Streptomyces sp. SN-593: one gene and its partner. The protein of the gene in region 1 interacts with the protein of each later gene in a pairwise test. Links are inferred from orthologs where the notes say so. Each region holds a gene or a part of one and is shown on either strand. Other genes may lie near its edges.

Region 1 (5,302 bases):
CGTCCTCGCCGTACAGCCCGCGGTCGGGGCCGACGCGGGCTTCGGTCAGGCCGTCGGTGTAGAGGAGCAGGGTGTCGCCCGGCAGCAGGCGGGTGCGCGCGGCGGTGAACTCGGCCTGGGGCAGGACACCGATGAGCATGCCGCCGTGGGTGGGCAGGTAGTCGGCGGTGCCGCCGGCACGCTGGATGAGTGCCGAGGGGTGGCCGCCGGAGGCCAGGTGCACCCCGACGTGCCCGTCGCCGGGCTCCAGGACCCCGAAGATCGCGGTGCAGTAGCGGGCGTTGCCGCTGCTGTACCGCTCGTACAGCACCGTGTTCAACGTGGTCAGCACGGTGACCGGGTCGGGGTCGTGGAGCGCGGCGGCCCGCAGGGTGTAGCGGGTCAGCGACGTGACCGCGGCGGCCTGGGGCCCCTTTCCGCACACGTCGCCGAGGAAGAACCCCCACCTGCCGGTGTCCAGGGGGAACAGGTCGTAGAAGTCTCCGCCGAGCAGGTCCGGGGAGGCGGTGTGGTAGGAGGAGCTGGCCTCCAGGCCCGGCACGGCGGGCAGTTCGGCGGGCAGCAGGTTCTGCTGGAGGACGGCGAGCGCCTCCTGGAGCCGCTCGCGGTCGGCCTCGGCCCGCCGGCGTGCCTCCTCCGCCGCCTGGCGGCCGCGCAGCAGCTCGGCCTCGTAGGCGCGGCGGTCGCGGGCGTCGAAGACGGTGGTGCGGATCAGCAGCGGGGCGCCGTCCTGGCTGGTCTTCACCAGGGACGTGACCAGCACCGGCATGCGGCCGGCGGCTGCCTTGACGTCCATGGCGATACCGCTGGCCTCGCCCTTCAACCGGAGCAGCGGCGCGACGTGCGTCTCGTGGTAGAGCCTGCTGCCCACGGTGAGCAGATCCGTGAACCGCATCCGCCCCACCACCTCGGAGCGGTCCAGGCCCAGCCAGTCCAGCAGCGTGGCGTTGACCTTCGCGACGGTGCCGTCCATCAGCGTCGACAGGTAGCCGCAGGGCGCCTGTTCGTACAGCTCCTCCGTGCTGTCCTCCAGCAGCGCGGTGAACGCCGCGTCCGTGCCCTCCTTGTCCCGCTCCCCGTCCTGCTCTCCGCCCTGCTTCCGGTCCTGCTCCTCGTCCGGCCCGGGCGTCCGGCCGGCGCGGCACATCACCGGCTCCCGGCGAGGAAGTCGGTGATCGCCCCCGCGGTGGCCTGCGGCGCGCTGAGCTGCGGGCAGTGCCCCGCCGCGTCCAGGGTGACCAGCCGGCTGCCGGGGATCGCGTCGCGGACGTAGGCGCCGACACCGCGGGGAGCGATCAGGTCCTGCGAGCACTCCAGGACCAGCGTCGGCACCGCGACCGCCTTGAGGTCCTCGCGGCTGTCGGACAGGAACGTCGTGCGGGCGAAGACCCGGGCCATGTCCGGGTCGGTCGCGCAGAACGAGGCGGCCAGCTCCTGCCCGAGCTCCGGCCGGTCCGCGTTGCCCATGATGACCGGGGCCATCGACGCCGACCAGCCCAGGTAGTTCGCCTCCAGCGACTGCAACAGCTCGTCGATCTCCTCCGCGCTGAACCCGCCGCGGTAGCCGTCGTCGTCGATGTAGCGCGGGGACGGGGCGACCATCACCAGGCGGGAGAACCGGTCCGGCGCCTCGGCCGCGGCGAGCACCCCGACCATCGCGCTGACCGAGTGCCCCACGAACGTCACGTCCCGCAGGTCCAGTTCCGCGACCACCTCCAGCACGTCCCGGGCGTACCCGTCCAGGGCGGAGTAGCGCCGCTCGTCCCAGGCCGAGGGGTCGGACCGGCCCGAGCCCACGTAGTCGAAGAGGACCACCCGGAATCTCCGCGCCAGGGCGGGGAGGACCAGACGCCACATGTTCTGGTCACAGCCGAACCCGTGCGCCAGCAGGAGTACGGGCCCGTCGGCGGGGCCGCTGACGGTGACGTTGTTCCTGCGGCGGATGTCCATGCCCGCCAGTTTCCCATCCGGCCCCGCGCACCCGGGAGGGGCCCCTCGCCGCGTGTCCGGCTCGGCGGCACAGCCGATCGGGTGGAGAAAGCCGGGCCCGGCTGCGCGGCAACCGGCCCACCGGCGCTCCGGCTCCAGGATGGGTGGCGCGGGCCGGCACCCGGCGGAAGTGCCGCGCGGCGCGAACCCCTCCGACGGAAGGCAGAACACCATGAGCACGCCGCGGTACACCGTCCCCGGCATGTCGACCCGCGACGGCGGCGCGGTGATCGAACTCCTCAACCTGCGCCTGCACGCGCTCAACGACCTGGCCCTGACCCTCAAACACGTGCACTGGAACGTGGTCGGCCCGCACTTCATCGCCGTCCACGAGATGCTCGACCCGCAGGTCGAGGCGGTCCGGGCGATGGTCGACGAGACGGCCGAGCGGATCTCCACCCTCGGCGGCTCCCCGCACGGCACCCCGGGCGCCCTGGTCGCCGAGCGGACCTGGGACGACTACGGGATCGGCCGGGCCGGCGCCATCGCGCACCTGGGCGCGCTGGACGTGGTCTACACCGGTCTGATCGAGGAGCACCGCGCCGTGGCGCGCGCCACCGAGGAGACCGACCCGGTCACGCAGGACATGCTCATCGGCCAACTGCACAGCCTGGAACTCTTCCAGTGGTTCGTCCGCGCGCACCTGGAGACCGCCGGGGGCGACCTGAGCACCGCGGGGGCCGGGACGGAGCGCGGCGCCGCGGAACGGGCCGCCGGAGGCGACAGCTCCGCCTGAGGGAGTCGGCCTCCCGGGTCCGGGGGGGCCGCCGGACCCGGCCACCCGTCAGCCGTGACGCCGGTCGGCCGGCCTCCCGGGACCCTGGCCGTGCGCCTGGACGGGACGCCGGGCGGAAGGCGGGACGCGCGAACGCGCTCCCCACGACGCGTGCACGTCGCCCCGCGCGCCGTGGCACGTCGGCGCAGCGGCGCGACCTTCCAGAAGGGATGACCCTGTGAGCTGTTCGGCCTGGGCCGCCGTGCCGTCCTCGCCCTGCGCCCCGTCCGTCGCGGTCGGCGCCGGCCCTTCGCCCGAGGACACGCCGCGGACGGTGTCGTCGGTGGACGGCGACCCGGCGGCCGCGGTCACCGAGGTGTTGCGCGAGGTGCTGGAGGACCGCTCGGACCACGCGAGGTCCCTCGACCCGCGTTTCGCGGAGCACGTCGCCGGGACGCTCGCCGACTTCGCCCTGTCCGGAGCCTCCAGGCGACGGGCGGCCCTGGTGTGGTGGGGCTGGCGGGCCTGCGGAGGCGGCGCCCAAACGGTGGACCGGGGCGCGGCCCGTGACACTGACCGGGGCGCGGCCCGTGACGAGGAGCGACCCCCGGGCCGCGCCCCGGGCGCCGAGGACGGTCCGGGACATGTGCTCCGGGTCGCCGCGGCGCTGGAACTCATCCAGTGCTGCGCCCTGATCCACGACGACCTGATGGACGGCTCCCCCCGCCGTCGCGGCGGTCCGGCCGTCCACGTGCGGCTCGCCGCGGGCCACGAGGATACGGACCGCCCCGCGGCCGGTGTGCCTCCCGCCGGAGCCCCCGCCCCGTTCGGATGGTCGGCGGCGGTCCTGGTCGGTGACCTCGCCCTCGCCTGGGCGGACGACCTCCTCGCCGAGACCGGGCTGACCGGGCCGACGCGCGCCGAGGTGCAGGCACTGTGGCGGGAGATGCGCACCGAGATGGTCGCCGGCCAGTACCTCGACCTGGCCGCGCGCCCCGCGGACGCCGGCTCGGGCGACGACGCGCTGGGCACCGCGGTGCTCAAGAGCGGTTCCTACAGCGTGGAACGCCCGCTGTCGCTCGGCGCGGCGCTGGCCGCAGCGCCCCCGGACACACGGCGGACCCTGCGCTCCGTCGGACGCGCGGCCGGACTCGCCTTCCAACTGCGCGACGACCAGCTCGGTGTCTTCGGCGACACCGCGGTGACGGGCAAGCCGTCGGGAGACGACATCCGCCAGGGCAAGGCGACCCACCTGGTGGCGCTCGCCCTGCGGCGGGCCCGTCGTCGAGGTGACCGGCACGCGCTGCGCGTCCTCGGCGGGGCGCTGGGCAACAGGGAGCTGTCGCCGGCCGGCCTGGACGAGGTCCGGGCGGTCCTCGCGGACACGGGAGCCTGTGCGGCCGTCGAGCAGCGCATCGCGGACCTCGTCGCCGCCTGCGCGGTCGAACTGCGGTCCGCGCGCCTCGATCCGGCGGCCCGCGACCGCCTGCTCGACGTGCTGCACGCGGCAGCGGGCGGACCCGTCCCCCGGGGCCCGCGATGACGCCGTCCGGGCAGGGCCGTGCCCCGGCCGCCTCGGACCGGCGCGGGGCGACCCCGAACTGGTGCGGGGCAACCCCGAACCGGCGCGGGGGGACCCCGAACCGCCCGAACCGGCGCGGGGCGCCCCGCGCGGCGCTCGGGCGGGCACCCACCGCCATCCCGCCGCGGTGCCGGACCGGCATCCATGCCCAACGAGCGGGCACCCGGTGACGCGCACCGTGCCCGGTCGCACCGACCACGTCGTGGTGGTCGGCGCGGGGCTGTCCGGACTGGCGGCGGCGCTGCACCTGCTCGGCGCCGGCCGGCGGGTCACCGTGGTCGAGCGCGACCCCGGGCCCGGCGGGCGGGCCGGGCGACTGGACCTGGGCGGATACCGCTTCGACACCGGGCCCACGGTGCTGACCATGCCCGACCTCCTGGCCGAGGCGTTCGCCGCGGTCGGCGAGTCCCTGCGCGACCGGTTGGACCTGATCGAGCTGCATCCGGCCTACCGGGCGAGGTTCGCCGACGGCAGCAGCCTGGACGTGCACACCCGACCCGACGCCATGGAGGAGGCGGTCCGCGCCTTCGCCGGCCCCGCCGAGGCGGCCGGCTACCGGCGGTTGCGGTCCTGGCTGGAGGAGCTGTACCGGGTGCAGATGCGCCGGTTCATCGACGCCAACCTCGACTCCCCGCTGGACCTGCTCCACCCCGACCTGGCCCGCCTGGCGGCCCTCGGCGGGTTCGGCCGGCTCGACGCGGCGATCGGCCGGCACCTGCGCGACGAGCGTCTGCGCCGCGTCTTCTCCTTCCAGGCCCTCTACGCCGGTGTCCCGCCCGCCCGCGCGCTCGCCGCCTACGCGGTGATCGCCTACATGGACACCGTCGCCGGGGTGTTCTTCCCGCGCGGCGGCATGCACGCCGTGCCCCGCGCGCTCGCCGACGCCGCGGCGGACGCCGGAGCGGAACTCGCGTACGGCCAGGAGGCGGTCGCCCTGGAGCGCGGGACCGGTGGCCGGGTCACCGCGGTACGCACCACCGAGCGCCGCATCGCCTGCGACGCGGTCGTCCTGAGCT
Region 2 (4,459 bases), 2.7 Mb from region 1 along the record:
CCAGGGGCGTGGGGGCTACCGGACCTCCGTGGGCAGCACCGGCTCGCCGCGGGAGAGCTGGGTGGCCGACAGCGGCAGGCCCGCCCGCGCGGCGATGTGCCGGGTGCGCGCCGCGTCGAGCGGCTCGCGCCCCACGACCTCGCCGCCGCGCACCAGCGGCACCAGTAGCTGCCGGTCCACCAGGTCGGCGGGGATCTCCCCGCTGCCCACCACCTCGGCCTCGGCGACACCGTCGGCGTCCAGCCGCCGCGCGGCCCACTTCCGCCCGCCCACGCTGGTCTTCCCGCCGAGCGCCTTCTTGGCGACCGCGGTGAGCGGTGCCCCGGCGTCGTCCGGCACGGAGGCGCGGGCGACCAGCTTGTAGACCATCGAGCAGGTCGGCTGCCCGCTGCCGGTCACCAGCGAGGTGCCGACCCCGTACGCGTCGACCGGCGCCGCGGCCAGTGAGGCGATCGCGTACTCGTCGAGGTCGGAGGTGACCACGATCTGCGTGTTCCGCGCCCCGAGGTCGTCAAGCTGCTGGCGCACCCGGTGCGCGAGCAGCAGCAGGTCGCCGGAGTCGATCCGCACCGCGCCCAGCTCGGGCCCGGCCACCTCCACGGCGGTGCGCACCGCCTCGGTGAGGTCGTAGGTGTCCACCAGCAGGGTGGTGGAGCGGCCGAGCGACTGGACCTGCGCGGTGAAGGCGTCCCGCTCGGTGTCGTGCAGCAGGGTGAAGGCGTGCGCGCTGGTGCCGATGGTCGGCAGGCCGTAGCGGAAGCCGGCGGCGAGGTTGGAGGAGGAGCGGAACCCGCCGACGTAGGCGGCCCGGGCGGCGGCCACCGCGGCCAGCTCGTGGGTGCGCCGGGCGCCCATCTCCATCAGCGGGCGGCCGCCGGCGGCCACCGCCATCCGGGAGGCGGCCGCGGCGATCGCCGAGTCGTGGTTGAGGATCGACAGCACCACCGTCTCCAGCAGCACCGCCTCGGCGAAGCTGCCCTCCACCCGCAGGATCGGCGAGCCGGGGAAGTACACCTCGCCCTCGGGGTAGCCCCAGATGTCGCCGGTGAAGCGGTAGTCGGCCAGCCACTTCAGCGTCGGCGCGTCCACCACCCGTTCCCGTTCCAGGAACTCCAGCAGGGGTGCGTCGAAACGGAAGTTCTCCACCGCGTCCAGCACGCGGCCGGTGCCGGCCACGACGCCGTACCGCCGCCCCTCCGGCAGTCGCCGGGTGAACGCCTCGAAGACCGACCGGCGGTGTGCGGCGCCGCTCTTGAGGGCGGCCTGCAGCATCGTGAACTCGTACCGGTCGGTGAACAGCGCGGTGGACGGCACGTCCACCGGCAGTGCCAGGTCTGCTGTGCTCATGCCCACGATGCTACCCCTCATTTCGTCAAACTGACGAGATCTCGGGTCTGTGGGCCCTCTCACACGCCCATTTGTGCGACGGCCCCGCGGCGCGGCAGCATGGAACCTGTGAGCGTCGCACCTGTCGAGATCGAACGTACCGAGCCGAGCGAGGCCCCCTCCGTGGTCCCCGAGCCGGATGTTCCGTGGGTGACCCTCGTCCACAACGACCCCGTCAATCTCATGAGCTACGTGACGTACGTCTTCCAGACGTACTTCGGGTACTCGAAGGGCAAGGCCACCAAGCTGATGAAGGACGTCCACTACAAGGGGCGGGCCGTGGTCTCCAGCGGCACCCGCGAGGAGATGGAGCGGGACGTGCAGGCGATGCACGGCTACGGCCTGTGGGCGACCTTGTCGCAGGACCGCTGATGGCCTTCCGGCGGGCCCGTGCGGGCTCCTTCGAACCGGTCCGCGGTGGCGGCGCCGCCATCGCGCTGGACGAGGTGGAGATCTCGATCCTGCGCAGCCTCACCGTCCAACTGCTGGAGCTGGTCGGCCCCGGCGAGGAGCCGTCGGGCGCCGACGACGACCCGCTGGCGCGGCTGTTCGCCGAGGGCCCCACGAAGCCGCCGGACGACCCGGCGCTGGCCCGGCTCTTCCCGGACGCGTACGAGGAGACCGCCGACGCCTCGGAGTTCCGCCGCTTCACCGAGAACGACCTGCGGGCCCGCAAGCGCGAGGACGCGCTGGCGGTGATCCGGGTGCTCGACGCCGGCGGCCCGGTGCTGAAGCTGACCGCGGACGAGTCCCGGCAGTGGCTCGGCACCCTCAACGACCTGCGGCTGACCCTGGGCACCAGGCTCGGCGTCACCGAGGACGAGGGCAGCGAGCTGTACCACCTGCCCGACAGCGACCCCCGCAAGCCGCTGGTCATGGCGTACCTGTGGCTGGGCGGCCTCCAGGAGAGCCTGGTCGAGACGCTGACGCGCTGACGTGCGCCGCCCCGGGCCCGGGCGCACCGCCCCGGGGCCCGGCCCGATCGCACCGCCCCGTGCCCACCGTGCCCGCTCCCGGGCCCGTCGCGCATCCCTTCCGGCCCCACCGCCGCGGGCGGGCCCCTTCGGCCTTCACGGTGACGTCCGGGCCCACTGCCGCCGCGGCCGCCGCACCGCGGCCGCCGCGGGGTACGTATCCGCGTATGGCGGACGAAACGCGCGTGCGGCCCGTGCCCGGGGGCCCCGAGGACGGCCCGGGCGGCGACCCGGCGGCCGGCTCCGAGGGGTACGCCCGGGGCCTCGGCGGCCGGCAGGTCCAGATGATCGCGATCGGCGGCGCCATCGGCACCGGCCTCTTCCTCGGCGCCGGAAGCGCGATCCACCGCGCCGGCCCGAGCCTGCTGCTGATGTACGCCGTCGCCGGCGCGGCCATCTTCTGCGTCATGCGCGCCCTCGGCGAGCTGCTCACCTACCGTCCGGTCAGCGGCTCCTTCGCCGGCTACGCCCGGGAGTTCCTCGGCCCCTTCACCGGCTACGCCACCGGGTGGACGTACTGGCTGATGTGGGTGACCACCGGCATGGCCGAGGTCACCGCCGCGGCCACCTACGTCGCCTACTGGTGGCCCGGGGTGCCGCAGTGGAGCGCCGCGCTGGCGTTCCTGCTGCTGCTGGCCGCCGCCAACCTGGTGTCGGTCGGGCTCTTCGGCGAGATCGAGTTCTGGCTGTCCACCGTGAAGGTCACCGCGATCCTCGGGATGATCCTGATCGGCGTCGGCGTGCTCACCCTCGGGGTGTCCGCGGCCGGCGGCACCGCCTCGGCCGGCCACCTGTGGCGGGACGGCGGCTTCTTCCCCGGCGGCGTCGGCGGCTCGCTGCTGACCCTCCAGATGGTGATGTTCGCCTACCTCGGGGTCGAACTCGTCGGCGTCACGGCGGGCGAGGCGCGCGACCCGCACCGCACCCTGCCCAAGGCGATCAACACGCTGCCCTGGCGGATCGTGCTGTTCTACGTCGGCGCGCTCGCGGTGATCCTGTGCGTGGTGCCCTGGACGCGGTTCCGGCCCGGGGTCAGCCCCTTCGTGGCCGCGTTCGCCGAGATCGGCATCCCCTTCGGCGCGGGCGTGGTCAACTTCGTGGTGCTCACCGCCGCGCTGTCCTCCTGCAACTCCGGCATGTACTCCACCGGCCGCATGCTGCGCGACCTGGCCGCCAACGGGCAGGGCCCGCGCGTCTTCGACCGGCTCACCGCCCGCCGCACCCCGGCACTGGGCACGCTCGCCTCGGTGGCCGTGATGGGCATCGGCGTGTGGGTCAACTACGTCGATCCCGAAGGGGCGTTCACCTACATCACCGCGTTCGCCACGGTGGCCGCGGTGTGGACCTGGGCGGTGATCCTCGCCGCGCACATCCGCTACCGCGCCGCCGTACGCGCCGGGCGGGCCGCGCGCGCGTGGTTCGCCGCGCCCGGCGGAGCGGCCGCGAGCTGGTGCGCGCTGGCCTTCCTCGCGCTGGTGCTGGTGCTGATCGGCGCCGACGCCGACGCCCGGGTGTCGCTGTACGGGGTGCCGCTGTGGGCGGCGCTGCTCGGCGCCGGCTACCGGGTGCTCAGGCGGCGCGACCCGGCGGCGTTCGCCCGCCGCCCGCACCTGTCGCCCGGCGGCCCGGCCGGAGCGGAGACGCCGCTCGCGGACCCGGCCGCGGCGGACGGCCCGGCGGCCGGGGGCGGAGCGGCCGCCGGCGGGGCGGGCGGGGGCGGGGCGGGCGCGGGCGGGGCGGGCGGAATCCCGCCCACCCCGGCGCTGTAGCCGCCGCACCCGCCCCTGTTACGTTTCCCGCATGCTCACCATCACCCAGGACCTGTACGACGCGATCGTCGCCCACGCCCGCGCCGACCACCCCGACGAGGCGTGCGGGATCGTGGCGGGGCCGGAGGGCAGCGGCCGCCCCGAGCGGTTCGTGCCGATGCTGAACGCCGCCCGCTCGCCGACGTTCTACGAGTTCGACTCCACCGACCTGCTCAAGCTCTACCGCGACATGGACGACCGCGACGAGGAGCCGGTGATCGTCTACCACTCGCACACCGCCACCGAGGCGTACCCCTCCCGCACCGACATCTCCTACGCCAACGAGCCCGG

The links.
Region 2: the proteins of RVR_RS01085 (region 1) and clpS interact in binary tests that used the Escherichia coli proteins (3 or more experiments, as listed by UniProt). The link is inferred for Streptomyces sp. SN-593 from one-to-one orthologs.

The regions. Positions count from the first base shown.
Region 1 is NZ_AP018365.1:232,468-237,769, reverse strand. Bases 1,222-3,943 are described here. They hold RVR_RS01085 (Dps family protein), read left to right. Parts: upstream 1,222-2,161; coding sequence 2,162-2,725; downstream 2,726-3,943. Other genes in these bases: RVR_RS01080 (polyprenyl synthetase family protein), read left to right, coding at 2,943-3,943; RVR_RS01090 (alpha/beta fold hydrolase), read right to left, coding at 1,222-1,950. Also shown: RVR_RS01095 (PP2C family protein-serine/threonine phosphatase), read right to left, coding at 1-1,147; more of RVR_RS01090, read right to left, coding at 1,147-1,221; more of RVR_RS01080, read left to right, coding at 3,944-4,247; crtI (phytoene desaturase family protein), read left to right, coding at 4,453-5,302.
Region 2 is NZ_AP018365.1:2,971,220-2,975,678, reverse strand. Bases 113-3,102 are described here. They hold clpS (ATP-dependent Clp protease adapter ClpS), read left to right. Parts: upstream 113-1,446; coding sequence 1,447-1,758; downstream 1,759-3,102. Other genes in these bases: RVR_RS12245 (amino acid permease), read left to right, coding at 2,528-3,102; RVR_RS12250 (DUF2017 domain-containing protein), read left to right, coding at 1,758-2,321; RVR_RS12260 (nicotinate phosphoribosyltransferase), read right to left, coding at 113-1,347. In the rest of the region: more of RVR_RS12260, read right to left, coding at 16-112; more of RVR_RS12245, read left to right, coding at 3,103-4,129; RVR_RS12240 (M67 family metallopeptidase), read left to right, coding at 4,161-4,459. UniProt on the Escherichia coli protein: Involved in the modulation of the specificity of the ClpAP-mediated ATP-dependent protein degradation.